2 regions of the Lottiidibacillus patelloidae genome follow, and region 2 is predicted to be linked to the other one. Evidence: predicted binding sites of a transcription regulator. Region 2 holds the regulator's gene; the other holds the start of a gene.

Region 1 (16,772 bases), on a different contig from region 2:
GATATCTAATGACGCTAGAAAAATGCTTTCTAACTTGGAAATAATGAATGAAACCTTTATATTTAATCGTAAAATATCACCTTCCTTTACAAAGAAAAAGTGTTGTCGAAGATCTTATTTGCGAGGAGCATTTTTAGCTGGTGGTTCAGTAAATAATCCGGAAACGTCTTCATACCATTTAGAAATTTTCTCTTTATATAAAGAACACAATGAAGCACTTTGTGAACTGATGAACACATTTGAGTTAAATGCAAAAACATTAGAACGAAAAAAAGGATTCATTGTATATTTAAAAGAGGGCGAAAAAATTACTGAGTTTTTAAACGTTATGGGAGCACATCAAGCGTTACTACGCTTTGAAGATGTTCGAATAGTCCGCGATATGCGTAACTCGGTTAATCGACTCGTTAATTGTGAAACTGCTAATTTAAATAAGACAATTGGTGCTGCTTTAAGACAAGTGGAAAATATCCGTTTTATTGAAAGAGAAGTTGGCTTAGAAGTTCTTCCTGAACGTTTAAGAGAAATCGCTGAGCTGCGAGTCAAGCATCAGGATGTTACATTGAAGGAACTTGGAGAAATGGTTACAGGAACTAAAATAAGTAAATCAGGTATCAATCACCGACTACGCAAAATCGATGAACTTGCTGAAAAGATTCGTTTAGGTGAGAAAATAGAACCATATTAAAAGGAGTTGTTACACATGGTAGAACAAAAAACAATTGTTGGATTAGAGACAGGTTTACAAGCACGCCCAGCTGCAATGTTTGTACAAGAAGCAAATCGCTTTGGGGCAGAAATCACATTAGAAAAAGATGGTAAAAAAGTGAATGCGAAAAGTATTATGGGAATTATGAGTCTTGCAGTAAGTAAAGGAACAGAAGTAACAATTGCTGCAGATGGTGAAGATCAAGACCAAGCTTTAGAACAATTAGTAGCATTTTTAAATGAGAATAAATAAGCAAAAAAGTTCGAGAGCAATAAGTAGCTCTCGAACTTTTTTTATTTAATCATTATTTTGATGGGTAAATTACTTCATCAATTAATCCGTATTCTTTTGCTTTTTCAGCTGTCATAAAGTTATCGCGTTCTGTATCTTTTTGAATGATGTCCATTGATTGACCAGTACGATCAGCTAAAATTTGGTTTAACTTTTCACGAAGGAACAAAATACGCTTTGCAGCAATTTCAATTTCTGTAGCTTGACCTTGCGCGCCACCTAATGGTTGGTGAATCATTACTTCGCTATTCGGTAATGCCATTCGCTTTCCTGGCTCACCAGCTGCAAGAAGGAATGCACCCATTGAAGCAGCCATTCCGATACAAATTGTAGATACTTTAGGTTTAATAAATTGCATCGTATCATATATTGCCATACCTGCTGTAATTGATCCACCAGGTGAATTAATATATAAGCTAATATCTTTTTCAGGATCTTCTGCTGCTAAGAAAAGTAATTGTGAAACAATTGAGTTCGCAACATTATCGTCAATTGCACTTCCAAGCATAATGATGCGATCCTTTAATAGACGAGAATAAATGTCGTAAGCACGTTCTCCGCGGCTTGTTTGTTCAATAACCGTAGGGATTAAGTTCATGTGTATATAACCTCCTCATAAATACTAATACTTTCATTTTTTATCATACCTTTTAAGGTCAAGATAGGTCAAATTATATGTCTGTTTTTATGTATATTCTTTTGATCTACCTTTATTTCCTTCTTCAAACTTTATACATCTTTCCCTAGTATCCAAAAAATTAAACTACATATTATGTTATGCAATGAAAGCGCAATGAATTATCTTTTTGTAAAAATAATTTACTCCCACCCCCAAACAAAATGAATAATTTCCGAAACATAAAGTAACAGGCAAAAAAACAAAAAAATTATGGGGTGAGAGAAATTGAAAAAGCAGATTAAGAAAATTTCAATTACAACAGCATTAGCACTAGCGTTATCAACAGGATTTGGTGGTGTCCCTCAAGCGTTTGCAAATGGCAATGAAGACGGTCAAACGACGACAGAGGAAAGTAATGATACAACGACAGAAACAAATGAAGATACTACAGTTGAAACAACGACTGATACGAATACAGAAACAACAACAGAGACTGATACAGAAACAACAGAAGACGAAAATGTGGATAGTGGTTTAAAACCTGGGGACTTATTTTACTTCTTAGACAAAGTTTTTGAAAACATTCAAGTAGCTCTTACATTTGATGATATGGAGAAAGCTAAATTACTTGCAGAAATAGCAGCAGAACGTATTGCTGAAGCAAGAGAGTTAATTAAAGAAGGCGAAGAAGAGTTAGCGAAAGAAGTAATTGATGAAGCGTTAAAAGCACAAGATGAAGTATTGGCATTAACTGAAGAGACCGAAGAAAATAGTGGAGAAGAAACAACTGACGAGAACGGTGAAGTTGTAACGGAAGAAGAAAATGATGATGTAAACGTTATAGATGTTGCAATTGCAACAAACATGGAAGCATTAACAGCTGTTATGGCAACAGTACAAAGTGAAAAAGCTAAAGAGGAAATTGCAAAGAATATTGAAAAAGCAATGAAAAAAGTAGAGAAACGTTTAGCTCAATATGAGAAGAGAACAGAAGACTTAGAAGAAAAGCGTGCTGAATTAGAAGAAAAAGCAGTTGAAAAGTCTGAAGAACTTTATGAGAAGTATGAGGATAAAATTGCTGAACTAAAAGCTAAGTATGAAGCTGGAGATTTAACTGAAGAAGAATTCAAAGAAAAAATGGCAGAGTTAGAAGAAAAATTTAACGAAGAAAAAGAAGAGTTACAAGATGAGCTTATGGAAGAATTAACGGAACTTGAAGAAGATAACGCTAAGGCAAAAGCGTGGCTTCTTAAAAAGCTTGAGCAAGAACAAAAGAAAGCAGAAAGAAAATCTAATAAAGCACTAGAAAAAGAAGAAAAGCGAAATAAAAATAAAGAAGATTCATCAGAAGATGACGATAGTTCAGAAGAAGAAGAAGAAGAAGTAGAAGATAGCGAAGAAAGAAAAGAAAATAACGGAAAAGCAAAAGGTAAAGACAAAAATAAAGACAAAAACAAAAATAAAGACAAAAAGAAAAAAGATAGCGATAACGAAGAAGACGATGAAGATGATGAAGACGAAGACGAAGACGAAGACGAAGACGAAGATGATGAAGAAGAAGACGAAGAAGAAGAAGAAGAACAAGAAGAAGAATAAATTAATCATTATAATAAATACAAAAAGCTCTGAGTTAAAAAACTCAGAGCTTTTATTTATTATATTTCAATCAAAAAAAGTTGCTTAAAAATGAAGTGAAATTTTGGATTAAGATTAAAAGAAATAAAAGAAAAAATACGAAACAGCCGTGTAATAGGATCTTATACATAAATTCAGACCAATTTGAAAACCTTCTCAAGAAGAATGCAAAATAGATTGAACTAACAATTCCTATAAGCGACCAGAAAAACAAAGTATACACAGATAATGTACTCCATAATAAAAAGAGTCCAATCGTAATAGTAAATAATAAATTTATGATTAAAACTAAGAGATTAACTATAGCACTCTTCAAAGTCGCCGTTCACCTTTTTTCTAGTAATATAAAAAAGGCTTTCCATTAGGAAAGCCTATTAAGTCTAAGTAATTGGCGCGCTCGGAGGGATTCGAACCCCCGGCAGACGTGGTACCGGAAACCACCGCTCTATCCGACTGAGCTACGAGCGCAAATGTTAAGTGACTTCATTTATTATAATTATTACCGACCTAAGTTTCAAGGTTTTTCGTCTCGTCAAACGAATCGTAAAGATTTAGTTTTCCAATCATTAACCACTCTACTTCCTATCCTTATATAGTGTATGATAATAGGGGGAGTGAAAAAGATGAAAGTTGGTTTATTTCAAACGCAAAGGCAAACGTTAGCGTTAACAAATCAATTACGCCAAGCAATTGAGTTACTACAATATTCTACGATGGACTTATCACAATTTATTAAAGAACAAGCCATGGATAATCCACTAATAGATATTGAAGAACCCCGGATGTCAGCAATAAGCGAAACGTATGTAACTAGCACGTCGAAATATAAAAATATTGATGGCATTAATTCTGAAGATTTAACATTAAGTTCTTATTTGCTTCAACAATTAATAGACTTCAATGTCAAACTGGAAGAAAAAGAAATTATAAACTACTTAATTATGAGTTTAAATGATAAAGGATATATTGTTGATTCGCTTACAGAAATCGCTGAAACATTAAAGTATCCGATAGAAAAAATAAAAGCAGCATTAGAAATTTTACAGCAATTCGATCCAGCTGGAATAGGTGCGGAAAACTTGCAACAATGTCTCCTATTGCAACTTAAAAGGAAAAATAGAAAATTCCCGATCGCGGAAATAATGGTCAAAGATCATTTAGAAGATGTAGCTAGGAAAAATTGGGATAAAATTGCTAAAGACTTAGCTGTTTCAGTTGAAGAAGTTAAACATTCGTTTGCTATTATTAAAACATTAAATCCAAACCCCGCGAGTGGCTATGGTGAAAAACCTAATTATATTATTCCGGATTTTCAAGTAATCGCTGACTCAGAAGATCCAATTATTGTTTTAAATGATCATCTACTGCCCAAAATAAGTGTTAATCAGCATTATGAGATGGATTTAACAAGTCACCCTGAAGCTTCCGACTATATAAAAATACAATTACAGCATTATCGCTGGCTTGCTAGAAGTATTTCGCAACGGAAAACTACGCTTCAAAATGTCATGGAAATAATTGTTCAAAAACAAAGGACGTTTTTTATAGAAAGCCCAAATATATTAGTTCCTCTAACAATGAAAGAAGTATCAGAAGTGATTTCAATCCATGAATCAACAGTAAGTAGGGCTGTTAAGAATAAATATGTACAAACAAATCATGGAGTATATCCATTAAAGACATTTTTTACTTCTAAAATAAAGAACATGTCAGGAAAAGATAGTTCTTCGTTTGTTGTTAAAAAGCAATTAATTAAGTTGATAGCAGAAGAAAATAAGGAAAACCCACTTTCTGATCAACAAATAGTTGATGTTATGAAGCTCGAAGGGTTAGATATTTCTAGAAGAACCATTTCTAAATATCGCAATCAACTTGGCATATCATCTTCGTCCATGAGAAAAGAAAGATAGGAGTTCAAAGTAATGAAAGTAGTAACATTTTACACAAAAGAAAATTGCCCGCTTTGTGAAAAGGGGTTGAAGCTGCTCGAGAAAGTACAATTAGAGGAACCTTTTCAAATAGAGGTAATAGACATTTATCAAGATGACGAACTGCTGGCGAAGTATCAAATAAAGATACCAGTTATTGCAGTTGGTGAAGATGAAATCGATTGTGGAATCATTTCATATAATACGCTAAGAAAGCGCTTACTGTGAAAATTCAGTCTATTTCATTGCATATTCTATACAACCTTGCTACAATATAGGTAGCCAAAAGGTTGTATTTTTTTGCGTTAAATGGGACATAATTTAACCTATGGGACAAAAAGTGACCAACCCTTTTTTGTAAAGGAGCTTTATATGAAATTATTCTCTGCAATAGAAAAATTATTACCCGAGCATATCGGAACTTTATATCGAAGACATCAATTACTAAAGTACATTCGTTCAATGCAACCTGTTGGGAGAAGAAGTTTAGCTCAAAAATTAGATATAACAGAGCGTATTTTAAGAAAAGATGTAGAGATGTTAAGAGATGAAGGGTTAATTAAAATTGCGCCATCAGGAATGACTATGACAGAAACAGGGAAAGAAGTTCTTTATGTATTTGAACAAATTATTAAAGAACAAACGGGAATAATAGGGTTAGAAAATAGGTTAAAGGACAAATTAAACGTAAAAGAAGTCAACATAGTAGAAGGCGATTGTGACGAAAGCGATGAAGTGAAAATAGAGTTAGGCGAAGCTGCAGCTAAAGCGTTAATGCGTTCTTTAAAAGAAGAAAACATTATTGCAGTAACTGGTGGGACAACGCTAGGTAATGTCTCTAAAATGGTGAAGCCTGATCCTAAACATCGAAAAATGGTTTTTGTTCCTGCACGAGGTGGTCTTGGAGAGCGAGTCGAATTTGAAGCGAATACGATTTGTTCACAAATGGCTAACGGTGCAGAAAGTGAGTACCATTTACTTCACGTTCCTGACGAAGTAAGTGATGAAACGTATGACATGTTAATTAAAGAAAAACATGTGAAAGAAATACTTTCCCTTATCCAATCATCAACAATCATAATACATGGAATTGGTGATGCAAAAAAAATGGCGAAGAGAAGGAAAGCATCTGATGAAACGATTGAAATTCTTGAAAAACAAGATGCGGTCGGTGAGGCGTTTGGTTACTACTTTGATGGAAATGGTGATGTGATTCATCGAATTAATACATTTGGTATCCAGTTGGATGATCTTACAAAAGAAAAAAGAGTCATTACTGTTGCTGGTGGAAGTTCTAAAGTTGCAGCTATCCAGGCTTACATAAAGATGGGATATACGGATGTACTAGTAATCGATGAAGGCGTTGCTACACAATTATTAGCCTTAAAATAAATGTTTTTAAAAATAGGAGGAAATTAGTTATGACAGTTAAAGTTGGTATTAATGGTTTTGGACGTATAGGTAGAAATGTATTACGAGCAGCATTAAAGAATAAAAATATTGAAATTGTGGCAGTAAATGATTTAACAGATGCTAATATGCTTGCACACTTATTAAAGTATGATTCTGTGCACGGTACATTACCAGTAGATGTAACAGTAAATGAAAACACGTTAGTAGTTGATGGGAAAGAAATTCGTGTTTTAGCAGAAAGAGATCCAGCACAATTAGGTTGGGGAGACTTAGGTGTAGATGTTGTTGTAGAATCAACAGGACGTTTCACAAAACGCGCAGATGCTGCAAAGCATTTAGAAGCAGGAGCGAAAAAAGTAATTATCTCGGCACCAGCTAGTGATGAAGATATTACAGTTGTTATGGGTGTTAACCATGAGCAATATGACGCAGCAAACCATCATGTGATATCTAATGCATCATGTACAACAAACTGTTTAGCACCATTTGCTAAAGTATTAAATGATAAATTTGGTATCCGTCGTGGAATGATGACTACTGTTCACGCATATACAAATGATCAACAAATTTTAGATTTACCACATAAAGATTACCGCCGTGCACGTGCTGCTGCAGAAAACATTATCCCAACTACAACGGGTGCAGCTAAAGCAGTTTCATTAGTATTACCTGAACTTAAAGGTAAATTAAATGGAATGGCAATGCGTGTACCGACACCTAATGTATCACTTGTTGATTTAGTAGCTGAAGTTGGTCAAGATGTTACAGCAGAAGAAGTAAATGCAGCTTTACTAGAAGCGGCAGAAGGAAACTTAAAAGGAATTATGGCTTATAGTGATGAGCCATTAGTATCTCGTGACTACAATGGTTCACCATATTCTTCAACGATTGATGCTCTTTCAACATTAGTAATGGAAGGTAATATGGTTAAAGTTGTATCTTGGTACGACAATGAATCAGGATACTCACATCGAGTAGTTGACTTAGTCGACTTTATTGCTCAAAAAGGGTTATAATAAGTTTGGAATATAATGGGGAGACTAGGGAAACATTCCTTTCTCCTCTCTTTCATGTTTACATACTAGATAGGGGGTCCTTTTAATGAGCAAGAAAACGATTCGTGACGTAGATGTTAGTGGGAAAAAGGTATTTTGTCGAGTAGATTTTAATGTTCCAATGAAAGATGGAAACATTACTGATGATACGAGAATTCGAGCGGCATTGCCGACAATTCAGTACTTAACAGAACGTGGAGCAAAAGTGATTTTAGCAAGTCATTTAGGTCGCCCGAAAGGACAAGTTGTTGAAGAATTGCGTTTAGATGCAGTTGCCGAGCGACTAAGTCAATTGTTAAATGTGGAAGTATTAAAAACGGATGAAGCTTATGGCGCAGAAGTAAATGAAGCCATTGGCCAATTGTCTGACGGTGGAATCTTACTGTTAGAAAATGTTCGTTTTTATGCTGGTGAAGAAAAAAATGATCTTGAACTAGCGAAACAATTTGCTGACTTAGCTGACATTTATGTGAATGATGCATTCGGTGCGGCTCATCGTGCCCATGCTTCTACTGCTGGTATAGCACAATATATCCCTGCGGTAGCTGGACTTTTAATGGAAAAAGAGTTAGATGTACTAGGTCGTGCATTATCAACTCCTGACCGACCGTTTACAGCTATTATCGGTGGAGCAAAAGTAAAAGATAAAATTGACGTTATCGATAACTTGCTTGATAAAGTAGATAACTTAATTATTGGTGGCGGTTTAGCTTATACATTTATAAAAGCACGTGGATACGAAGTCGGAAATTCATTGCTTGAAGAAGATAAAATTGAAACAGCTTTACGTTTTATTAAGAAAGCAGAAGAAAACGGGGTTAAGCTTTTAATGTCGGAAGATGTTATTGCAGCTGACGAGTTCTCAAATGATGCAAACATAAAAGTTGTTAATATCGAAAATATACCTTCAGACTATATGGGATTAGATATTGGACCTAAGACTATCGAAACGTACGAAAAAGTTATAGCAGAATCAAAATTAGTTATTTGGAATGGACCGATGGGCGTGTTTGAACTGAGTAACTATGCTAATGGTACGAGGTCTGTTGCAAATGCATTAGCGAATGCTACAAATACATATACAGTAATTGGCGGTGGAGATTCAGCCGCTGCAGTTGAGAAATTCAATGTTGCAGATAAAATGGATCACATTTCAACTGGTGGTGGGGCTTCCTTAGAGTTTATGGAAGGTAAAGAATTACCAGGTGTAGTAGCACTAAATGATAAGTAAGCTTGAATTAGGAAGGTGACAAAATTGCGTAAACCGATTATTGCGGGAAACTGGAAAATGAATAAAACATTAGGAGAGTCTAAGAAATTTGTAGAAGAAGTGAAGGGACTTATGCCTAAAAGTGAAGTAGTAGATTCAGTCATCTGTGCGCCAGCGCTATTTTTACCATCGCTTGTGATGGAAGCTGAAGGCAGTGAATTGAAAATTGGAGCTCAGACGATGCACTTCGAAGAAAGCGGTGCATTTACTGGTGAAATTAGTCCACTAGCTTTACAAGATTGCAAAATTCCTTATGTTATTATTGGACATTCTGAGCGAAGAGAAATGTTTGCAGAAACTGATGAAACAGTAAATAAAAAAGTACATGCAGCATTTAAATACAACCTTAACCCAATTGCATGTGTAGGTGAAACACTTGAAGAACGTGAAGAAAACAAGACGACGGAAGTAGTTTCAAATCAAGTGGAACAAGCCCTTGCTGGGTTAACTGAAGAACAAGTTGCAACAACAATTATTGCTTATGAACCAATTTGGGCGATTGGAACTGGCAAGTCTTCAACAGCTGAAGATGCTGATCACGTATGCGGAGAAATTCGCGAAAAAGTTGCAAGCTTATACTCGCAAGAAGTTGCTGACAAGGTACGAATCCAATATGGTGGCAGTGTAAAACCTGCAAACATTAAAGAATATATGGCTATGCCAAATATCGATGGTGCACTAGTTGGTGGCGCAAGTCTTGAGGCACAATCCTTCCTTCAATTGTTGGAGGCGGTAAACCATGGCTAAGAAGCCAGTTGCACTAATTATTTTAGATGGCTTTGCTCTGCGTGAAAACACAAAAGGCAACGCTGTCGCACAAGCGAAAAAGCCGAACTTCGATAAGCTATGGAATGAATATCCACACGAAACATTAACGGCGTGTGGTGAAGCTGTAGGCCTTCCTCAAGGGCAAATGGGGAATTCTGAAGTTGGTCATTTAAATATCGGAGCTGGCCGCATTGTTTATCAAAGTTTAACGCAAGTAAATAAATCGATTCGTGATGGAGATTTTTTTGACAACGAGACGTTTATTGAAGCAATGAATGCAGCAAAAGAAAAAAAATCGGCGTTACATTTGTTTGGGTTGTTATCGGACGGCGGTATTCACAGTCATATTAACCACCTCTTTGCTCTCTTAAAGTTAGCGAAAGACCAAGGCTTAAAAGATGTTTTCATTCATGGTTTTCTTGACGGTCGAGATGTTGGTCCACAATCTGCACAAACGTACATTAATCAATTGGAAAAGAAAATGGATGAACTAGGCATTGGGAAAATTGCTACAATATCTGGACGTTATTATTCAATGGACCGTGATAAACGATGGGATAGAGTGAAGCGTTCGTATGATTCCATGGTTCATGGAGAAGGACTTACATACAAAAGTGCTACAGAATGTGTAAGAGATTCATATGATAAAGGTATCTATGATGAATTCGTTCTTCCGTCAGTTATTGTAGATGATAGTGATAAGCCAGTTGCTACAATTAAAGATAACGACGCAATTATCTTTGCTAACTTCCGTCCTGATCGTGCAATCCAAATTTCTCGCGTCTTTACAAATGAAGACTTTAGGGAATTTGATCGCGGCGAGAACGTCCCACAAAATGTACATTTCGTTTGTTTGACCCATTTTAGTGAGACGGTAAAAGGATATGTAGCGTTTAAATCTATAAATTTAGATAATACTTTAGGAGAAGTTCTTTCACAAAACGGGTTAAAGCAACTACGTATTGCTGAAACTGAAAAATATCCTCATGTGACATTTTTCTTTAGTGGTGGTCGAGAAGATGCCTTCCCTGGCGAAGAAAGAATTTTAATTGACTCGCCGAAAGTTGCAACATACGACTTGCAACCTGAAATGAGCGCCTATGAACTTACAGATAAATTGTTATTTGAAATTGAAAACGATAACCATGATGCAATAATTTTAAATTTTGCTAATCCTGATATGGTTGGGCACTCTGGTATGCTAGAACCGACAATTAAAGCTGTTGAAGTTGTCGATGAATGTTTAGGAAAAATAACGGCAGCTCTTGAAGCTAAAGGTGGAATTGCCGTCATCACTGCTGACCACGGTAATGCCGATCAAGTCATTACTGATGACGATAAGCCGATGACAGCGCATACGACTAACCCAGTACCAGTCATCGTAACTAAAAAAGGTATCACTTTACGAGAAGATGGTATTTTAGGTGATTTAGCTCCAACAGTCCTTTCTTTACTTGGAGTAGAGAAACCGAAGGAAATGACAGGAAATTCATTAATTAAGGAAAATTAAAAGGAGAGAAGAAATTATGCCAATTATTACAGATGTTTATGCACGTGAAGTATTAGATTCTCGCGGGAATCCAACAGTTGAAGTTGAAGTTTATACAGAATCAGGTGCTTTTGGGCGCGCATTAGTTCCAAGCGGTGCTTCTACTGGAGAATATGAAGCGGTAGAATTACGTGATGGCGACAAGTCTCGTTACTTAGGAAAAGGAGTTCTTAAAGCGGTTGACTTCGTAAATGAGAAGATTGCTCCTGAAATTGAAGACTTCTATGAAGTTTTTGATCAAGCTGCAATTGACCAAGCGATGATTGAACTTGATGGAACAGAAAACAAAGGTAACTTAGGTGCCAATGCAATTTTAGGTGTTTCAATGGCTGTTGCTCGTGCTGCTGCTGATTACTTAGAAATTCCTTTATATCAATACTTAGGTGGCTTTAATGCTAGAACACTTCCAGTACCAATGATGAACATCATCAATGGTGGGGAACATGCAGACAACAATGTAGACATCCAAGAATTTATGGTTATGCCTGTAGGTGCGGAAAACTTTAAAGAAGCACTTCGTATGGGAACTGAAATCTTCCATAGCTTAAAAGCAGTCTTAAAGAATAAAGGCTATAACACTGCAGTTGGTGATGAAGGTGGTTTCGCGCCGAACTTAGGATCAAATGAAGAGGCTCTTCAAACAATTATGGAAGCCATCGAAGGTGCTGGCTATAAACCAGGTGAAGAAGTTAAACTTGCAATGGACGTTGCAGCTTCTGAGCTATTTAATAAAGAAGACGGAAAATACCACCTTTCAGGTGAAGGTGTTGTTTACACTTCTGAAGAGATGGTTGACTACTATGAACAGCTTTGCGCGAAATATCCAATTATCTCAATTGAAGATGGTTTAGATGAAAATGATTGGGATGGTTTCAAATTACTAACAGAACGTATCGGAGATAAAGTACAATTAGTTGGTGATGACTTATTTGTTACGAATACGAAGAAGTTATCTGAAGGTATCGAAAACGGAGTAGGAAACTCTATCTTAATCAAAGTAAACCAAATTGGTACGTTAACGGAAACATTCGATGCAATTGAAATGGCGAAACGTGCTGGCTATACAGCGGTAATTTCACACCGTAGTGGAGAAACAGAAGATAGCACGATTGCTGATATCGCTGTTGCAACAAATGCAGGCCAAATTAAAACGGGTGCTCCTTCACGTACTGATCGTGTAGCTAAGTACAATCAATTATTACGTATTGAAGATTACTTAGGTCTTACTAGCAAGTATGGCGGAATGAGTGCATTTTACAATATTAAGTAATAATAAAATCCTCCGTTTCCCTTACGGAGGATTTTTTATCTTGTAAGGAATGGCACGGTATGGTAAATTAGTATTATCGTAAAGTGTTTCTTTTCATAAGGAGGAGCCATAGTGTATACATTATTTGCAACGCTTTTAGTTATTGATTCACTTGCACTTATCGCAATTGTTTTATTGCAATCAGGAAAAAGTGCTGGACTATCTGGAGCAATTTCCGGTGGAGCTGAACAGCTTTTCGGACAAAAGAAAGCTCGCGGAATTGACGCGGTATTTGCCCGTGTTACAACAGTGTTAGCTGTCTTATTCTTTGTATTTGCAATCGCTGTCGCATATTTTGCGTAAACAGTAAAAGAAACAGCAAGATTTATTCTTGCTGTTTTTCTTTTGGTTAAATAATATGGAAAGTTTTACCTTTACTATTTTGTAATTATAGCAAAGTTTAAATTATAGATAGTGTGTGCATTAGTTGCATAAACTAATAAAATAAACGTATTTAGCTAAAAGAGAGGTATATGTCATCTATGAAAATTATTGCACCTAAGCCATTTACATTTTCGGCAGAAGAAGGAAATCGAGCGGTGTTACTTTTACATGGTTTTACAGGTAGTTCAGCTGATGTTCGTATGCTCGGTAGATTTTTGCAAAAAAAAGGTTATACATGTCATGCACCACAATATAAAGGGCATGGTGTGCCACCAGAACAATTAGTTACTACAGGACCTGATGATTATTGGCAAGATGTCATGGCTGGGTATGACTATTTAAAGTCGTTGGGATATGAGGAAATAGCTGTAGTCGGCCTATCTCTTGGAGGGGTATTTTCCTTGAAATTAGGATACACTGTACCTATAAAAGGTATTGTGCCGATGTGTGCCCCAATGAACCTAGATATCGAAAAAATGCAAAATGGAGTAACGGAATATGCAAGAGAATATAAATCTCGTGAAAAGAAAAGCTCGGAACAAATAAATGAAGAATTGAAACATTTTAAAGAAACGCCATTGAGAACGTTACATTTACTGGCAAATCTTCTAAAAGAAGTCCGTAATTCAATTGATTTAATTTATGGTCCGACTTTTGTCGTTCAATCTACACATGATGAAATGATTAATCCTGATGACGCAAGTTTTATTTATAAAAACATTGAAAGCGTGAAAAAGGATTTAAAGTGGTATGAACAATCTCCACATGTCATTACATTAGGTAAAGAAAAAGAGCAATTACATGAAGATGTTTACTCATTCTTAGAAAGCTTAGATTGGACAAAATAGTGATTTGATAATTAGTAAGGAGGGAAGATTATAGATGGAAAATGAAAGAATTCAACAATTAATAAAATTCATGAAAGAAGAAACATATAAGCCCCTAACTGTACAAGAGCTTGAGGAAGCATTTGGGATAGAAGGCTCACATGAATTTAAAGATTTCGTACAAACACTTGTACATATGGAAGAACAAGGATATATCGTTCGTACAAGAAACAACCGCTATGGATTACCAGAAAAAATGAGTTTAATGCGTGGGAGAGTAATCGGAAACGCTAGAGGGTTTGCTTTTGTTGAAGTTGAGGAAGAAGGACATTCTGATATTTTTATTCCAGCTTCAGAATTAAAAAGTGCAATGCATGGTGATATTGTTTTAGTTCGGGTAAGTATAAAATCTTCAGGTGCTCGACCTGAGGGGACTATCGAAAGAATAATTGAACGAGGGATTACTGAGGTCGTCGGTACTTATTCTGATAGTAGGCATTTTGGTTTCGTTATATCTGATAATAAAAAAATACAAAATGATATTTTCATTCCAAAAGCAGCAAGTAATGGGGCAATGGAAGGTCATAAAGTTGTTGTGAAAATAACAAAATATCCTGAAGGAAAGATGAGTGCTGAAGGGGAAGTTATTAAAATTCTTGGTCATAAAAATGACCCGGGAGTTGATATACTTTCTGTTATTTATAAACATGGTCTACCGAGGGAATTCCCTGAGGATGTGATGGAGCAAGCAAATAATGTTCCTGATGAAGTGCCTGAAGAAGCGATGAAAGGTAGACGCGATCTGCGCGACGAAACTATTGTCACAATCGATGGTGCAGATGCAAAGGATTTAGATGATGCAATTTCTATTTCGCGACTTGAAAATGGTAATTACAAGCTAGGTGTTCATATTGCTGATGTAACTCATTATGTTGAGGAAGGATCACCTATTGATATAGAAGCTTTTGAACGTGGAACGAGTGTGTATTTAGTCGACCGTGTTATTCCGATGATTCCTCACCGCCTTTCCAATGGAATTTGTAGTTTAAACCCGAAAGTAAATCGCTTAACATTAAGCTGTGAAATGGAAATAGATAGTAGTGGAACAGTCGTAAACCATGATATTTTTGCTAGTGTCATTAAAACGACTGAGCGTATGACTTACAGTGATGTAAGAGCTATTCTAGTAGATAAAGATGAGGCATTAATCGAGCGCTACGAACCGTTAGTTCCAATGTTTCAACTAATGGAAGAGCTAGCTGAAGTATTGCGGAACAAACGCATGAACCGTGGTGCAATTGACTTTGATTTTACAGAGGCAAAAGTAATGGTTGATGACGATAGTAACCCAATTGATATAGTCCTTCGTGAAAGATCAGTAGCTGAGCGTTTAATTGAAGAATTTATGTTAGCTGCAAACGAAACAGTAGCTGAACATTTCCATTGGCTCAAAGTTCCTTTCTTATATAGAATTCATGAAGATCCGAAGGAAGAGAAGCTACAACGCTTTTTAGAATTTATTACAAACTTCGGTTATGTGATCAAAGGGAAAGGGAATGAAATTCACCCACGCTCACTTCAACAAATGTTAGAGGAAGTGAGAGGGGAACCTGAAGAAGCTGTCATTAGTAAAGTGATGCTACGTTCTATGCAACAAGCAAAGTATGATCCGGAAAGCCTAGGTCACTTTGGTTTAGCAACAGAGTTTTATACACACTTTACATCGCCGATTCGCCGTTATCCAGATTTAATCGTTCACCGCCTGATTAGAACGTATTTATTTGAAGGAAAGATGAGTGAAGAGACGCAAAGCTATTGGAAAGCGAAGCTTCCTGATATTACACGTCATACATCTTTAATGGAACGCCGTGCTGTTGATGCAGAACGAGAAACAGATGACTTAAAGAAAGCACAGTTCATGGAAGATAAAGTTGGTGAAGAGTTTGACGGAATAATAAGTTCTGTAACGAATTTCGGTATGTTTATTGAACTTCCGAATACAATAGAAGGACTTGTACATGTTACAGAATTAACAGATGACTATTACCGATATGATGAGCGAAGTTATGCAATGATCGGTGAAAGAACTGGACATGTGTTCCGTATTGGAGATGAAATTTCTGTTCGTGTCACGAATGTTAATGTGGAAGAGCGGGCAATTGATTTTGAAGTAGTCGGCATGAAAGGTAGTAACCGCAAAAAACGAGAGGATCGCCCGAAAGTAATTCAAACGAAAGGTGATTCCAGAAAACGTGGAAAAAGCCAAGGCCGCAATAAGGATGGAAACAAAGGAAATAAACAAGGCAATAAGCCAGGGGAAAATAGTCCGAAAAAAGGTGGCAAAGAGCCATTTTATAAAGCAGCAAAGAAGAAACGAAGAAAGCGCGGTAAACAATAGAAGCTCTATTATAGAGCTTCTATTTGACGCTCTTAGAATTATTATGTAAAATTATGAACAATGCGCTACTAGAGGAGGGGAGAGCCGATGGCAAAGCATGAATCGAAAGTGGTTGCCCAAAACAAAAAGGCATCCCACGATTACTTTATAGAAGAAACGTTTGAGACGGGGATCGTTTTAAAAGGTACGGAAATTAAAGCAATTCGCGGTGGCAGAGTGCAATTGAAAGACGCCTTTGCAAGAATTCAAAATGGGGAACTATTTCTGCACAATATGCACGTTTCACCATATGAACAAGGAAATATTCATAACCATGAGCCGCTCAGAACTCGTAAATTACTAATGAAGAAAAAAGAAATAAGCCGCCTTTTAGGTGTTACAAAAGAGAAAGGCTATTCATTAGTACCATTAAAACTGTATATTAAAAATGGTTTTGCAAAAATTTTACTTGGCTTAGCTAAAGGTAAAAAGAATTACGATAAGCGAGAAAGCCTAAAACAAAAAGATGCAAAACGTGAAATTGAACGTGCATTCCGCGATCGTCAAAAAGAATAATTACAAAAATTGTCATTTAACTTTCGCGAATGCATATGCTATAATAAGTTTGTAAGTCAGCA
Region 2 (16,772 bases):
TTAGAGATGATGAGGTTGATAGGTCTGGTGTGGAAGCGTGGTAACACGTGAAGCTGACAGATACTAATCGATCGAGGACTTAACCAAATTTTTAAATGTGTGTGATTGTCGTTATCTAGTTTTGAAGGAACGATGTTCCTTTAATTTAATAACTTGTCTGGTAATGATGGCGAAGAGGCCACACCCGTTCCCATACCGAACACGGAAGTTAAGCTCTTCAGCGCCGATGGTAGTTGGGGGCTGTCCCCCTGTGAGAGTAGGACGTTGCCAGGCAATATAAAAAGAAGTTGGATGATATCCAACTTCTTTTTTATTTGTCTATTTCTTTAAAACTGAATGAAATGCTATTTTTTTGTTAATAATTTTATTTGTGGTAAACAAAGTTCATTTAAATACATATGTCATTATTAAGGTGAAAGATTAAAAAATATTTAAGCAATATTCTTGAAAGACTTTTGCATGCCTCGTATAATAGTCTTAAGGTCAAAGATAGTCAAAGTCAAAAGTAGGGGAGGGCCGAATGCGAAATATATCTGATGTTATTGAAGAATATTTAAAAAGTGTTATAAAAAAAAGTGATAGTAGTGTAGTTGAAATAAAAAGAAATGAAATAGCCGATAGGTTTCAATGTGTCCCCTCACAAATAAATTATGTTATTAACACTCGATTTACTATTGAAAAAGGCTATTTAGTAGAAAGTAAACGCGGAGGCGGAGGTTTTATTCGCATCAGTAAAGTAGAAGCAAATAATCAAGCTGATTTACTTGATGACTTGTATCGCATGATTGATAACCGTGTTTCTCAAACTACTTCAGATCACTTTATCATTCGTCTGTTAGAAGAAAGTGTTATTACAAAACGGGAAGCCCAAATAATGCTGAGTGTTTTACACCGAAACGTGCTTAGTGTTGAACTTCCACTTCGTGATGAATTAAGAGCAAAAATGCTAAGAGCTATGGTAATGAGCTTAAGATATAAAATATAGGATCAATATTGTAAGGGAGAGGTTTTTGATGCAATGTCAGGAATGTCATGAACGACCTGCAACTTTACACTTTACAAAAGAGGTTAATGGCGTAAAAACAGAAACACATTTATGTGAATACTGCGCAAAGAAATCAGAAGAGTTTTCAGGGTATGCAAATAACTTTTCAATTCATGATTTACTATCAGGGCTATTAAACTTTGAACAAATGAACATTGCAAATAATTCGAAGAGCTTCGAAAAAAAACAGCAATTAATGTGCACTACATGTGGGATGACATATGCTACTTTCTCTAAAGTAGGGAGATTTGGTTGTGCAAATTGTTATAGAGAATTTGAATCGAAGTTAACACCACTTTTAAAGAGAGTTCACAGTGGAAACACCTTACATGCGGGAAAAATTCCAAAGAGACTTGGGGAAAAGCTAATTTTCCGTAAAGAGATACAAAAGTTAAGGGATGAAATGCAAGCATATATTTCAAAAGAAGAATTTGAAAAAGCCGCTGAAATGAGAGATCGAATCCGTAGTTTAGAAAAACAGTTTGGCGACACTGGGGAGGAATAAAGATGTCTATTGAGCAATTTATGAAAAGCACAATTAGTCCGTGGATGAAGGAATCCGGACCTGATAATGATATTGTGCTAAGTAGTAGAGTTCGCTTAGCTAGAAATTTAAGTAACTATCCCTTTCCTATTATTGCATCAGAAAAACAAGAAGAAGAAATATTACAGGTAATAGAGAATAAAATAGAAAATAGTATGTATGAAGGAATCGGAACTATTTCTCTTCATAAATTAGCAAATATGGAACGAATAGAAAAAAATGTGTTAGTAGAGAAACATTTAATAAGCCCAAATTTAGCTAATGAATCAAAACATGGCGCAGTTTTGCTTAGTAAAAATGAAGCAGTCAGTATCATGTTAAATGAAGAGGATCACATTCGAATTCAATGCTTATTTTCCGGCTTGAGATTAAGTGAAGCACTTACATTAGCTAGTGGTATAGATGATTGGTTAGAGGAGAAGTTAGATTATGCCTTTGACGATAAAAAAGGATATTTAACTAGTTGTCCAACAAATGTTGGAACTGGTTTAAGAGCTTCTGTCATGATGCACTTACCAGCATTAGTTCTAACTAATCAAATGAATCGTCTAATTCCAGCTGTCAGTCAATTAGGTTTAGTAGTTAGAGGGATGTATGGAGAAGGCAGTGAAGCGTTAGGGAATATTTTTCAAATCTCTAATCAAATTACATTAGGCAAAACGGAGGAAGATATTGTCGAAGACCTCCGGAGTGTAGTTATGCAACTAATTCAACAAGAACGTACAGCGAGGGAAAAGTTGCTTAAAACATCTAAAGTGGGGTTGGAGGATAGAGTTTATCGTTCTTTCGGTCTACTTTCCCACAGTCGACTAATATCATATAAAGAAGCAGCAAAATGTCTATCTGATGTACGACTAGGAATTGATTTAAATTTAATTTCTAATATGTCAGCAAATATATTAAATGAATTAATGATTGTATCACAACCGAATTTACTTCAAGCATATGCTGGTGAAGGACTAGAACCAGAGAAAAGAGATATTCTACGAGCAAAAATCATTCGCGAAAGAATGAAATTAGAGAAGGAATAAGGAGGAAATACAAATGATGTTTGGACGATTTACAGAAAGAGCACAAAAAGTTCTAGCTTTAGCACAAGAAGAGGCTCATCGATTAGGACATCATAATATAGGAACTGAACATATTTTGTTAGGATTAATCCGAGAAGGTGAAGGGATTGCTGCCAAGGCTTTATTAGCATTGGAACTTGGTCCTGAAAAGATTCAAGAAGAAGTAGAGGGACTCATTGGAAAAAGTGAAACGAAACAGCAAACGATTCACTATACTCCGAGAGCCAAAAAAGTAATTGAACTGTCTATGGACGAAGCTCGCAAACTAGGCCACTCATATGTAGGAACAGAACATATTCTACTTGGTCTTATTCGAGAAGGTGAAGGGGTTGCAGCTCGAGTATTAAATAATTTAGGGGTAAGTCTAAATAAAGCGCGTCAGCAAGTATTGCAACTGTTAGGAAGTAGTGAAAATACATCATCTAGCAACCAAAGTAGAAGGTCATCAACTGCAAACACACCTACTTTAGATGGTTTAGCAAGAGACTTAACAGAAATTGCAAAAGAAGGAACATTAGATCCGGTTATCGGACGTGGTAAGGAAATTCAACGTGTAATAGAAGTTTTAAGTAGAAGAACGAAGAACAATCCGGTTTTAATTGGAGAACCAGGTGTTGGTAAAACTGCCATTGCTGAAGGTTTAGCTCAGCAAATCGTTCAAAATGAAGTTCCAGAAACGTTAAGAGACAAGCGAGTTATGACACTAGATATGGGAACAGTCGTTGCTGGCACAAAATACCGTGGTGAATTTGAAGACCGTTTAAAAAAGGTAATGGACGAAATTCGCCAAGCTGGAAACATTATTTTATTTATTGACGAATTACACACATTAATCGGTGCTGGTGGTGCAGAAGGTGCAATTGATGCTTCTAATATTTTAAAACCTTCTCTTGCTAGAGGTGAGCTACAATGCATTGGTGCAACAACACTGGATGAGTACAGAAAGTATATTGAAAAAGATGCTGCTTTAGAAAGACGTTTCCAACCGATTACAGTCGACGAACCAAACTTAGAGGAATCGGAGCTTATTTTACGTGGGTTACGTGATCGTTATGAGGCACACCATAGAGTAACGATAACAGACGAAGCAATTAAAGCCGCGGTGAAGCTTTCAGACCGATATATTTCAGATCGATTCTTACCAGATAAAGCAATAGATTTAATTGATGAGGCTGCTTCAAAGGTACGATTACGCTCATATACTGTTCCGCCTAACTTAAAAGAGTTAGAGCAAAAGTTAGAGGAAGTAAAAAAAGAGAAGGATGCTTCAGTTCAAAGCCAAGAGTTTGAAAAGGCTGCATCATTAAGAGATTCTGAGCAGCGTTTAAGAGAAGAATTAGATCAAACGAAAAAGGCATGGAAAGAGCGACAAGGTCAAGAAAATACAGAAGTTACTACCGAGGATATTGCTATTGTTGTCGCAAACTGGACGGGAATTCCGGTTTCTAAACTAGCCGAAGGAGAAACAGAAAGATTATTACGAATGGAAGAAATTCTTCACAATCGTGTCATTGGGCAAGAAGAAGCCGTAAAATCCATTTCGAAGGCTATTAGACGAGCGAGAGCAGGATTAAAAGATCCTAAACGTCCAATTGGATCGTTCATCTTCCTTGGACCAACTGGAGTCGGTAAAACGGAGCTAGCGAGAGCAGTTGCGGAAACTATGTTTGGTGATGAGGATGCAATTATACGCATAGACATGTCCGAGTATATGGAGAAACACGCAACTTCACGTTTAGTTGGATCACCTCCAGGGTATGTAGGTCATGAAGAGGGTGGACAATTAACGGAAAAAGTTCGCCGCAAACCTTATTCTGTTGTCTTACTTGATGAGATTGAAAAGGCTCACCCGGAAGTATTTAATATTTTATTACAAGTATTAGAGGATGGAAGGTTAACTGACTCAAAAGGACGTACAGTCGACTTTAGAAATACAGTTGTCATAATGACATCAAATGTAGGGGCAAGCACATTAAAGAAAAACAAATATTTAGGATTCACGATTGAAAGTGATGATCAAAAGTACAAAGATATGAAAGGTAAGGTCATGGAGGAATTAAAACGTACATTCCGCCCTGAATTCTTAAACCGAATTGATGAGACTATTGTGTTCCATTCATTAGAAAAAGAACATATAAATAAAATTGTTTCATTAATGGGTGTTGAGTTAATTAAACGACTTCTAGATCAAGAGATTGAACTTGAGCTTTCAGAAGAAGCGAAGGAAAAGATCGCTGATGTTGGCTATGATCCAGAGTATGGAGCTCGCCCACTACGTCGTGCCCTTCAAAGAGAAGTAGAAGATCGACTATCTGAAGAATTGCTTAGAGGAACAATTAAAAAAGGTGAAAAAATTACAATTGACTTTATTAATGATGAATTTAAAGTAATTAATAAAAGTAGAACAGTTAAAAAATAAAAAGATATAAAACCGAAAGCGATTAGCTTTCGGTTTTATTTTACATTTATATAACCGTCATTTGACCATGATATCAGTAACTTTACATAAGGTTTGGTTAACTCAAGAGCAAGTTTTCTATATATATCCATGAATATATTTAAATTGGGCTATAATAAAATAAGAGTATAGATATAGAGGAGAGAGAGAATGGCAAAAAAGAAAACGAAGTTTATGTGCCAAGAGTGTGGTTATGAAACACCGAAATGGTTAGGTAAATGTCCTGGGTGTGGAGCGTGGAACTCGTTCGTCGAGGAATTTGTAATTACTGGGAAAGCGCAATCAAGATCTTTTGCTTCAAGCAGCTCAGGCCCTAACAAGCCAGAATCTATAAAGAATGTTGCTAGAGGGCAAGAAGCTCGTATTCCAACTAGTATGAAAGAGTTCAATCGTGTACTTGGTGGAGGAATTGTACCGGGTTCACTAATTTTAATTGGTGGAGACCCTGGAATTGGTAAATCAACTTTATTGTTACAAACGTCTTCTGGTTTAGCTAGAAGTGGACAAAAAGTCCTTTATGTAACAGGTGAGGAATCATTAAAACAAATTAAATTACGAGCGGATCGCTTTAATATTGATGATGAAGATTTACACGTTTATGCAGAAACAAATTTAGATTTTATTGAACAAGCAATTGATCAAACAAACCCCGCAGTAGTCATTCTTGATTCCATTCAGACCGTTTTTAAAGAAGAAGTAACGAGTGCTCCAGGGAGTGTGTCGCAAGTAAGAGAATCAACAGGTCAGATGATGCGAATTGCAAAATCGAAAGGAATCGCTATTTTTATTGTCGGTCACGTTACAAAAGAAGGTGCAATTGCTGGTCCGCGAATGTTAGAGCATATGGTAGATGCGGTACTTTACTTTGAAGGAGAGCGTCATCATAGCTATCGAATTTTAAGAGGTGTAAAAAACCGTTTTGGCTCAACGAACGAGATAGGTATATTTGAAATGAAAGAGGAAGGTTTGACTGAGGTGGCAAATCCTTCAGAAATCTTCTTAGAAGAGCGTTCCAGAGGTGTAGCGGGATCAACTGTCGTAGCTTCTATGGAAGGTACAAGAACAGTACTAGTTGAAATACAAGCCCTAGTTTCCCCAACCAGTTTTGGAAACCCTCGTAGAATGGCAACAGGGTTAGATCATAATCGGGTTTCATTATTGATGGCAGTTTTGGACAAACGAGTCGGAATGCTCTTACAAAACCAAGATGCCTATTTAAAGGTAACTGGTGGAGTAAAGCTGGATGAACCAGCAATAGATTTAGCTGTTGCAGTTAGTATTGCCTCAAGTTTCCGTGATGATGAAACGAGACCAACAGATGTAATTATAGGAGAAGTAGGTTTAACAGGGGAAGTCCGTAGAGTGTCGCGAATCGATCAGCGAGTGAATGAATGCGTCAAGCTAGGATTTAAGCGTGCAATTATTCCGAAGAAAAATATTGGAGGATGGACAATTCCTGATGGGATAGAAGTAGTTGGTGTTTCAACTGTTCAGGAGGCATTAGAATATGCGTTAGGAGGATAAAGATGGGTCATAATCAAATTGGGAAAAGAAGTGAAATTTTGCAATTTGTCGCACCTGGAACTGAACTGCGGTCAGGGCTTGATAATATATTACGGGCAAAGACAGGTGGGTTAATTGTAGTTGGTTATAACGAAAATATGACGGAAGTAGTTGACGGTGGCTTTTCAATTAACTGCAGTTATTCCCCTGCCCAACTTTATGAACTTGCAAAAATGGATGGAGCTCTAATATTAAGTGAGTGTGGCAAGCGAATTCTATATGCAAATACACAACTTATTCCCGACCCATCAACTCCTTCTACTGAGACAGGTATGAGACACCGAACAGCGGAGCGTTTTGCAAAACAGACCGGTAATTTGGTCATTGCGATTTCCCAACGGCGCAATGTAATCACCCTTTATAAAGGGTCTTTTCGCTATGCGTTAAAAGAGATTGGAGTCATTTTAACGAAAGCAAACCAAGCGATCCAAACACTTGAGAAGTATAAAAATGTTTTAGACCAAAGCGTTACCAATTTAGGTGCTTTAGAGTTTGAACAGCTAGTAACGTATCATGAGGTTACACAAGTTATTCACCGAGTAGAGATGGTGCTAAGGATTAAAAGAGAAATTTTAAACTATATAAATGAATTAGGGACAGAAGGACGCCTTATTAGTATGCAAATGAAAGAGTTATTAGCTGATGTTGAACATGAGGCTATATTATTAATTAAAGATTACACAAAGGAATTAGAGGAAGATCCATACGAAGTTATAAGTAAGTTACAATCTCTTTCGAGTGAAGAGCTTCTAGAAGATCAAACAATTATGAAGTTATTAGGATATCCATCAACAGCCATCCTGGAAGAAGCACCTTTAACCCCAAGAGGCTATCGAGTATTAAACAAAATCCCGAGGTTGCCAGCTTTAATAATAGAAAACGTTATTCAAAAGTACCAAAATATTAACAAAATTATCGAAGCTTCTATTGAAGAATTAGATGAAGTAAATGGTGTAGGTGAAATTCGAGCAAAAAAAATTAAGGAAGGTATTCAGCGTATTAGAGAACAACTAATTATTGATCGGCACTTATAAAATGTTGTTGACACGCCAAATGTTAATTTGGTAAAATTTAGAGTTTTCTAATTTGAAAAAAAGTCCTTGTTATGCTAATCTGACGATAATAAATCAAGAAATTTTTTCCTCTATACTAAGGTTAATCCTGCAAGATTATGTGAATAATGAAAAGAGGAGGTGAACGCATGGTTAAGCGAATCGTGCACTTATTCTTTATGATTATTGGAGCAATGCTAGGATTTTTATTTATTCCCGAGATCATTAGGTTATTAAATATTGGTGATGTGAAATGGCTAACCAATGCATATGCTAGTGCAGTCTTAGGAGCTATTATTTTATTTTTCGTTACGTTTTTCTTTGTAGATTATGTTGTTGGTTTAATCAGATGGATAGAAGAAAAAGTAGTAAAAGCACCTGTAACTGATGTGTTATTAGGCACACTTGGCTTAATATTTGGTTTAATAGTTGCCTTTTTAATTCAATTACCTTTAAGTATTATTGAGGATATAGCAATTGTGAATACAGTTGTTCCAAGCTTTCTATCGATATTACTAGGTTATTTAGGTTTTCAAATTGGTTATAAAAAGCGTGATGAACTTATTCAATTGTTTAGTAAAGGTGTAAAAGATAAAGTTGAAGTAGACGCTGGCAAGCTAAAAATATTAGACACTAGCGTTATTATTGATGGTCGTGTTGCTGACATTTGTCAAACAGGATTCTTAGAAGGTACGATTGTTATCCCTCGTTTTGTGCTAGAAGAACTTCAGCATATAGCGGATTCATCCGACGTATTAAAGAGAAATCGTGGTCGAAGAGGATTAGATATATTAAATAGAATTCAAAAGGAATTGGAAATGAACGTTGAAATCTATGAAGGTGATTTTGATGACATTTCTGAAGTTGATAGTAAATTAGTTAAATTGGCGAAGTTGGTTTCAGGTATTGTAGTAACGAATGATTTCAATTTAAATAAAGTTTGTGAATTACAAGGGGTGTCCGTACTTAATATTAATGACTTGGCAAATGCAGTAAAGCCTGTTGTTTTACCAGGTGAAGAATTAAACATCCAAGTTATTAAGGACGGGAAAGAGCAAAATCAAGGGATTGCGTATCTAGATGATGGTACGATGATCGTCATCGAAGAAGGGCGTAACTATATAGGAAAAGAAATTGAAGTGTTAGTAACGAGCGTCCTACAAACATCCGCTGGACGAATGATTTTTGCAAAACCTAAATTATTAGAAAAAGCATTATAACAATTGCATGTTATGTTTGGAAGGACGATCAAATTGGAATATCAAGTAATCGTTCCTGCAGCGGGGCAAGGAAAGCGAATGCAAGCAGGTAAAAATAAACAGTTTCTTTTATTAGAAAATAAGCCAGTACTCATTCATACATTAAGTATTTTTGAAGAAGATGAACATTGTAAAGGAATCATTGTTGTTGCAAACAAAGCGGAAATTAATGAGATGGAATCGTTATTTTCACGCTATAAATTAGCAAAGATAAAGGCTGTTATTGAAGGTGGAAGTGAACGTCAACATAGTGTATATAATGGCCTTAAAGCTTTGCCGAATGATAACAGTATTGTTTTTGTACATGACGGAGCTCGTCCTTTCGTCACAAAGGAATCATTCTTAAAATTAACACGAAAAGCAAGCGAAGTTGGAGCGGCAGTTTTAGCTGTGCAGGTAAAAGATACGATTAAAAAAGTAACTGATAGCAAAGTAACGGAAACGGTAGACCGTTCAAGCTTGTGGGCAATTCAAACCCCGCAAGCTTTTCGTATTTCGTTATTAAAAGAGGCTCATGAATATGCTAAAAAAGAAGCGTACATAGGAACAGATGATGCCAGTCTCGTAGAAAAGATCGGACGAGAGGTCGCAATCGTTGAAGGTGACTATAAAAATATTAAGCTGACAACGCCAGACGACCTTTTATATGCAAATATGATACTAGAAGAGAGGAAGAAATAGCGTGATAAAAATTGGACAAGGTTTCGATGTACATGAATTGGTAAAAGGGCGACCGTTAATTATTGGTGGGATTGAGATTCCTCATGAAAAAGGACTATTAGGCCACTCTGATGCAGATGTTTTATTACATACAATTGCTGATGCTTGTTTAGGTGCGATTGGTGAAGGGGATATTGGGAAACATTTTCCTGATACAGATGAAGCTTTTAAAGATGCAGATTCAAAATTGCTATTAAAACATGTATGGAAGATGGTAGAAGAAAGAGGCTACAAGCTCGGGAATGTAGATTGTACAATTATGGCACAAAAACCTAAGATGGCACCTCACATTATGAGTATGCGTGAAAAAATTGCGGAACTACTAAATGCATCAATCCAGCAAGTAAATGTAAAAGCTACTACGACCGAAAAACTCGGTTTTACAGGGAGAGAAGAAGGGATTGCTTCTCAAGCGGTCGTTTTGATAACAAAAGCTTGACCAGTCTAGTAATGATGGCGATAATAGAGGACAGAAAACGTAAAATGGAAGGTGTTAAAGGTGGAAAATAACATTCGAGTAAGATACGCACCAAGTCCAACTGGACATTTACATATAGGGAATGCTCGTACAGCATTATTTAATTACTTATTTGCGAAAAACCAAGGCGGAAAGTTAATAATCCGTATTGAAGATACAGATTTAAAGCGAAACGTTGCAGGCGGCGAAGAAAGCCAACTGAAATACTTGCAATGGTTAGGAATTGAATGGGACGAAAGTATCGATAAAGATGGTGGATATGGACCATACCGCCAAACAGAAAGAATCGATATTTATAAAAAATATTATGAAGATTTACTTGACCGTGGCTTAGCATATCGCTGTTATTGTACAGAAGCAGAATTAGAAGCGCATCGTGAAGAGCAAATGGCTCAAGGATTAATGCCGACATATAGTGGGAAATGTTGTGATCTATCTGAAGATGAGAAGACTTCTTTTGAAGCGGAAGGTCGCATACCGAGTATTCGCTTTAAAGTTCCACAAAATAAAACGTACACATTCAATGATGTAGTTAAAGGAGAAGTGTCGTTTGAATCTAACGGAATAGGTGATTGGGTAATCGTTAAAAAAGACGGAATACCTACTTATAATTTTGCTGTAGCTGTGGATGATCATGAAATGGCCATTTCTCACGTATTACGCGGAGATGACCATATTACAAATACGCCGAAGCAATTAATGATTTATGAAGCATTAAATTGGGAAGCGCCTGTATTTGGACATATGACGTTAATTGTAAATGAACAGCATAAAAAACTTAGCAAGCGTGATGAGTCGATTATCCAGTTTATTGAACAATACGACCAACTTGGCTATTTGCCAGAAGCACTATTTAACTTTATTGCCTTATTAGGGTGGTCTCCAGAAGGAGAAGAAGAAAAGTTTTCTCGTGAAGAATTCATTTCTATTTTTAATACAGACAGATTATCGAAATCGCCAGCTGTATTTAACACACAAAAGCTAACGTGGTTAAATAACCAATATATGAAGTCACTTTCGGAAGAACGTTTAGTTAATATTGCATTACCACATCTAATAAAAGCAGGGCGCCTTCCAGAAAGCTTAGATGAAAAGCAAAAGCATTGGGCAAAAGAATTAATTGTACTTCATCAAGAAAAGTTACATTATGGAGCGGAAATCGTCGAGTTAACAGATTTGTTTTTCCGTACAGATCTTGATTATAATGAAGAAGCAAAAGAAGTATTAAGTGGTGAACAAGTCCCAGAGGTACTTCGTGCATTTTTAGAAAATGTAAAGCAGTTAGAGGAATTTACAGCACAAGATATTAAAGGTGCGATTAAAGCTGTGCAAAAATCAACAGGTCATAAAGGAAAGAATTTATTTATGCCTGTCCGTGTTGCAACGACAGGGCAAGTTCATGGACCTGATTTACCACAAGCGATTCATTTATTAGGAAAAGATGTTATTATTAGCCGATTGGAACAATTACTTTAAACTTTAGGCGCAGGATTAACATATTAATTAGAATATAATATAGTATAAGAACATAGGAAAACGTTGATGAGGAGAAGTAAAAGTCAGTTATCTTTATAGAGAGAACCACCTTGGCTGGAAGTGGTTTAGGAAGCGGCTTTGAAATGCACCTCGGAGTCTTTTATTGAACGTTAGTAAATAAAAGCGGTACTCTACCGTTATCAGAGTAAAGCGAGAGGAAATATTCCTCTAAGCAGAGTGGGACCGCGCAAAAGCGTCTCTGTGTTTAACGACACAGAGGCGTATTTTTTATTTAAATAACTAAAAAGGAGGGCCTTGCATGTTTAAGTCATTTCGCGAAGATTTAGAGGTTATTTTTGATCAAGACCCCGCAGCTAGAAGTTATGTTGAAGTGATTCTTACTTATTCTGGACTTCATGCAATATGGATGCACCGAATTGCCCACTTTTTATGGCGAAAAAAATTCTTTTTTATTTCTCGGGTAATATCGCAAGTTAGTCGGTTTTTCACTGGCATCGAAATTCACCCCGGGGCAACAATCGGAAATCGATTTTTTATTGACCATGGAATGGGTGTTGTTATTGGTGAAACATGTGAAATAGGTGATAATGTGACAATTTTTCAAGGTGTTACATTAGGCGGAACTGGTAAAGAAAAAGGAAAGCGTCATCCGACGATTGAAGATAATGCATTAATTGCCTCTGGTGCCAAAGTTTTAGGTGCTATTACAATAGGGAAAAATTCAAAAATTGGTGCAGGTTCAGTTGTTTTGCAAAACGTACCGCAAAACTCTACGGTCGTTGGCATACCTGGAAGAGTCGTCATTCAAGATGGAAAAAAGGTAAAGCGTGATTTAAACCATCGTGACTTGCCAGATCCAGTAGCAGATCGCTTCCAAAAACTTGAGCAAGAAATAGCAAGCTTAAAAGCCCAATTGATAAAAGAAAAAGTGAAAAGGTGAGGAGTGAGTGAGAATGGCAATTAAAATATTTAATTCATTAACACGAGAAAAAGAAATGTTTCAGCCGCTAGAAGAAGGTAAGGTGAAAATGTATGTATGTGGTCCAACAGTTTATAACTACATCCATATTGGCAACGCTCGTCCTGCAATCGTATTTGATACAGTTCGTAGATATTTAGAATATCGTGGTTATGAAGTAAACTTTGTTTCAAACTTTACAGATGTTGATGACAAGTTAATTAAAGCTGCAAACCAATTAGGGGAAGATGTTAATGACATCGCCGAGCGTTTCATTGATGCATATCATGAAGATGTTTCAGCATTAGGAGTAGAACGAGCTAATGTCCACCCGCGAGTAACGGAAAACATGAGTGAAATAATTGCGTTTATTGAACAATTAATCGAAAAAGGGTATGCGTATGAGTCAGAAGGAGATGTTTACTTTAAAACGAAAAAGTTTGAAGAATACGGAAAGCTTTCACAGCAGTCTATTGATGACTTACGCTTAGGTTCAAGGATAGATATCGGAGAGAAAAAGCAGGATCCTTTAGATTTTGCGCTTTGGAAAACGGCAAAAAGTAATGAAATTTCATGGGAAAGTCCGTGGGGTGATGGACGACCTGGTTGGCATATTGAGTGTTCTGCATTAGCAAAGAAGTATTTAGGGGAAACAATTGATATTCATGCTGGTGGGCAAGATTTAAAGTTCCCACACCATGAAAATGAAATTGCTCAATCAGAAGCTTTATCAGGGAAAACAATGGCTAACTATTGGATGCACAACGGTTATATTAATATAAATAATGAAAAGATGTCTAAGTCTTTAGGGAACTTCGTATTAGTGCATGACATTATTAAGAAACAAGATCCTGAAGTGATTCGTTTTCTAATCTTATCTGTTCATTATCGTCATCCAATTAACTTTAACGATGAGCTTTTTGAAAGTGCGACAAACGGACTAGAAAGAATAAAAAACGCCGTTATTAACTTACAGCACCGCAAAGAAAATACAGCCAACTTAGCTGAAGAAAGTGGGCAATGGTTGGAAAAGCTAAACGCGCATAAAGAAACATTCATGAAAGAGATGGATGATGACTTTAACACTGCTAATGCAATATCTGTCTTATTTGAATTGTCAAAAGATGCAAACATCTATTTGCAAGAAAAAAATGTATCAATAAATACAATTGAAGCATTTATCTCGTTATTTAACGAAATAGCAACTGTGTTAGGAATTAAAATATCGAGTGAAGTGGAATTACTAGACGAAGAAATTGAAAGATTGCTGGAAGATCGTATTCAAGCGAGAAAAGATCGTAATTTTGCTCTTGCTGACCAAATTAGAGATACTCTTACGGAAAAAGGCATCTTGCTTGAGGATACACCGCAAGGCACTCGTTGGAGAAGAAAGTAATGGCAAATAATCAAGCAAATAACATCGATTATAAGCTCCTTAATGGTTTAACGCTAGCATACATGGGCGATGCTGTTTTAGAGCAATATGTTCGTGAACACTTAATAGCTAAAGGTCAAGTGAAGCCGAGAGAGTTACACCGAATTGCTACAAATTATGTTAGTGCTAAGGCGCAGTCATATATAGTTATGGAGCTATTTGAATTGAATTATTTTGATGAAGAAGAATTAGCTATTGTGAAAAGGGGGAGGAATGCTAAATCTGCTACCTCTCCTAAAAATACAAAGATTCAAGACTATCGAAATAGCACGGGATTTGAAGCAATTATCGGTTACTTGCATTTGTTAGGAAGAGATGAGCGGCTGCAAGAGCTTTTAGAAAAAACAATTGAATTAATCGACGGAAAGGAGTGACCATAATGGAAGAATGGATTGCTGGAAAAAATCCTGTGCTGGAAGCTTTGCGAGCAGGAAGAGAAATAAATAAAATATGGATTGCAGAAAGTGCGCAAAAAAACGCTATGAAGCCAGTCATAGCCTTAGCGAAAGAAAGTGGAATAATTGTTCAATTTGTACCAAGAAAAAAGATTGATGGAGTAGCGAAAACAGATGTTCACCAAGGTGTTGTTGCCTCAATAGCAGCTTATAAATATGCTGAGATTGAAGACATTTTTCGCTTAGCTGAAAAACGAGAAGAACAACCATTCATGATTATTCTAGATGAATTGGAGGACCCTCATAACTTAGGTTCTATATTAAGAACAGCAGATGCAACCGGTGCCCATGGTGTTATTATACCGAAACGTAGAGCGGTAGGCTTAACCGCTACAGTTGCCAAGGCTTCAACTGGTGCTATCGAATATATTCCTGTTGCTAGAGTGACAAACTTATCACGAACAATTGAGGACTTAAAAGCAAAAGGTGTGTGGGTTGCCGGCACAGATGCAAGTGCGAAACAAGACTACCGAGAGATGGAAGCGGACATGCCGTTAGCTTTAGTAATAGGAAGTGAAGGAAAAGGAATGTCGCGCATCATTAAGGAGAAATGTGATTTCTTATTAACTCTACCAATGCTAGGTAAAGTTACGTCATTAAATGCTTCGGTTGCAGCTAGCTTGCTTATGTATGAAGTACTTCGAAAACGTATGCCGATTAAGAGGTAATGGATGGATATTCTTATCGTTGATGGCTATAACGTAATTGGTGCTTCATCGAGTTGGAATGCTTTAAAAGAGTCAGATCTTGCAGCAGCCAGAGACGACTTAATTGCGAAGCTAGCAAATTACCAAGGCTATAAAGGAGTCAAAGTTATAGTAGTATTTGATGCGCATCTAGTTCCTGGAGTCGAGAAAAAAATGACACAAAACAAGGTTGAAGTTCTTTATACGAAAGAGAACGAAACAGCCGATGAATGTATAGAAAAGTTAGCTATGTCTTTAAAGAATAAACGAACCCAAGTATCCGTTGCGACATCCGACTTTACTGAGCAGTGGGCAATATTCGGACAAGGCGCATTACGACTTTCTGCTAGAGAATTACTCCAAGAATTTAAAATGATTGAAAATAATATAACAAAGGCGTTAGAAAATAAAAAAAGTAAAAAAGCGAAAGTAAAAATTCAATTATCTTCAGAAATAGCAGAAATTTTCGAAAAATGGCGAAGAGGTAGCCGATGAGTTGTTGACGCTACTTGAAACGGTACTGTATAATATTTCTATATGTAGTTATGCTGCCGGTTTCGGGGGGATCGTAGTGAATGAATACCTCAATGGTACAGCTAGAGAAGACTTTGAAGCAATAGAGGATGAACAACTAGTTATTTTCGTACGTGACGGGAATAGCTCGGCACTGGAATATTTAATAAATAAATATAAAAATTTCGTGCGAGCAAAAGCTAGGTCATACTTCCTTATTGGAGCTGATCGTGAAGATATCGTTCAGGAAGGTATGATTGGGTTATATAAAGCTATTCGTGATTTTAAAGGGGACAAGCTGTCTTCATTTAAAGCATTTGCGGAACTTTGTATTACTAGACAGATAATTACGGCAATCAAAACAGCGACAAGACAAAAGCATATTCCATTGAACTCTTACGTTTCCTTGGACAAGCCTATTTATGATGAGGAGTCTGAGCGTACGCTTTTGGACATTATATCTGGTTCGAAAGTGATGGACCCAGAAGACTTAGTGATTAATCAAGAAGAATTTGATGATATCGAAGTGAAAATGGGCGAGCTTTTAAGTGATTTGGAAAGAAAAGTTTTAATGCTGTATTTAGATGGCCGTACCTATCAAGAAATATCAGTTGATTTGAATAGACATGTCAAATCTATTGATAATGCCTTACAACGCGTCAAGCGTAAGCTAGAAAGGTATTTGGAATTGCGAGAAATCAGTTTGTAAAAGGCTCACATTGACATTTTCTTTATCATTTGATAAATTTTTAAAGTCATGTGTATTTAAAGAAGGTGTTTATGATGAGTCAAAAAATAACTTTGGCATGCAACATTTGTAATAGTCGTAATTACTCGACGCCAACAAATGAAAATGCACGTCAAGACAGATTAGAAATAAAGAAATTTTGCAAGAGCTGTAATGCACATACGATCCACCGAGAAACAAAATAGATAACCGCCTTGCAAGCAGGGGAAATCTTAGGGGGAATTAAGATGAATTTCTTTCGTAATGTAGTAAAAGAAATGAAAAAAGTTAGTTGGCCAACACGTAAAGAAC

What was found. The regulator CtsR, encoded in region 2, represses protease genes until heat stress. The targets are predictions, from matches to a motif close to ATGGTCAATAAAGGTCAAACA.
Region 1: clpP (ATP-dependent Clp endopeptidase proteolytic subunit ClpP) is a predicted target of CtsR. The motif match lies at 1,653-1,673, and genes of this name have one in related genera.

The regions. Positions count from the first base shown of each region.
Region 1 is NZ_NPIA01000009.1:62,362-79,133, reverse strand. Features, by position in the region: gene whiA (DNA-binding protein WhiA) at 1-688, shown strand, start outside; gene CIB95_RS14470 (HPr family phosphocarrier protein) at 704-961, shown strand; gene clpP (ATP-dependent Clp endopeptidase proteolytic subunit ClpP) at 1,014-1,598, opposite strand; gene CIB95_RS16260 (DUF5667 domain-containing protein) at 1,905-3,215, shown strand; tRNA gene CIB95_RS14455 (tRNA-Arg) at 3,644-3,722, opposite strand; gene rpoN (RNA polymerase factor sigma-54) at 3,878-5,164, shown strand; gene CIB95_RS14445 (glutaredoxin family protein) at 5,177-5,410, shown strand; gene CIB95_RS14440 (sugar-binding transcriptional regulator) at 5,555-6,574, shown strand; gene gap (type I glyceraldehyde-3-phosphate dehydrogenase) at 6,604-7,611, shown strand; gene CIB95_RS14430 (phosphoglycerate kinase) at 7,697-8,881, shown strand; gene tpiA (triose-phosphate isomerase) at 8,906-9,667, shown strand; gene gpmI (2,3-bisphosphoglycerate-independent phosphoglycerate mutase) at 9,660-11,198, shown strand; gene eno (phosphopyruvate hydratase) at 11,215-12,507, shown strand; gene secG (preprotein translocase subunit SecG) at 12,619-12,849, shown strand; gene CIB95_RS14405 (alpha/beta hydrolase) at 13,029-13,778, shown strand; gene rnr (ribonuclease R) at 13,813-16,155, shown strand; gene smpB (SsrA-binding protein SmpB) at 16,243-16,710, shown strand.
Region 2 is NZ_NPIA01000010.1:13-16,784, forward strand. Features, by position in the region: partial or broken rRNA gene CIB95_RS14495 (23S ribosomal RNA) at 1-87, shown strand, start outside; rRNA gene rrf (5S ribosomal RNA) at 157-273, shown strand; gene CIB95_RS14505 (CtsR family transcriptional regulator) at 521-985, shown strand; gene CIB95_RS14510 (UvrB/UvrC motif-containing protein) at 1,014-1,550, shown strand; gene CIB95_RS14515 (protein arginine kinase) at 1,553-2,620, shown strand; gene clpC (ATP-dependent protease ATP-binding subunit ClpC) at 2,634-5,078, shown strand; gene radA (DNA repair protein RadA) at 5,268-6,641, shown strand; gene disA (DNA integrity scanning diadenylate cyclase DisA) at 6,644-7,714, shown strand; gene CIB95_RS14535 (PIN/TRAM domain-containing protein) at 7,882-8,952, shown strand; gene ispD (2-C-methyl-D-erythritol 4-phosphate cytidylyltransferase) at 8,986-9,672, shown strand; gene ispF (2-C-methyl-D-erythritol 2,4-cyclodiphosphate synthase) at 9,674-10,150, shown strand; gene gltX (glutamate--tRNA ligase) at 10,211-11,665, shown strand; T-box leader at 11,720-11,929, shown strand; gene epsC (serine O-acetyltransferase EpsC) at 11,985-12,626, shown strand; gene cysS (cysteine--tRNA ligase) at 12,640-14,040, shown strand; gene CIB95_RS14565 (Mini-ribonuclease 3) at 14,040-14,453, shown strand; gene rlmB (23S rRNA (guanosine(2251)-2'-O)-methyltransferase RlmB) at 14,459-15,202, shown strand; gene CIB95_RS14575 (NYN domain-containing protein) at 15,206-15,715, shown strand; gene sigH (RNA polymerase sporulation sigma factor SigH) at 15,786-16,442, shown strand; gene rpmG (50S ribosomal protein L33) at 16,517-16,666, shown strand; gene secE (preprotein translocase subunit SecE) at 16,709-16,772, shown strand, end outside.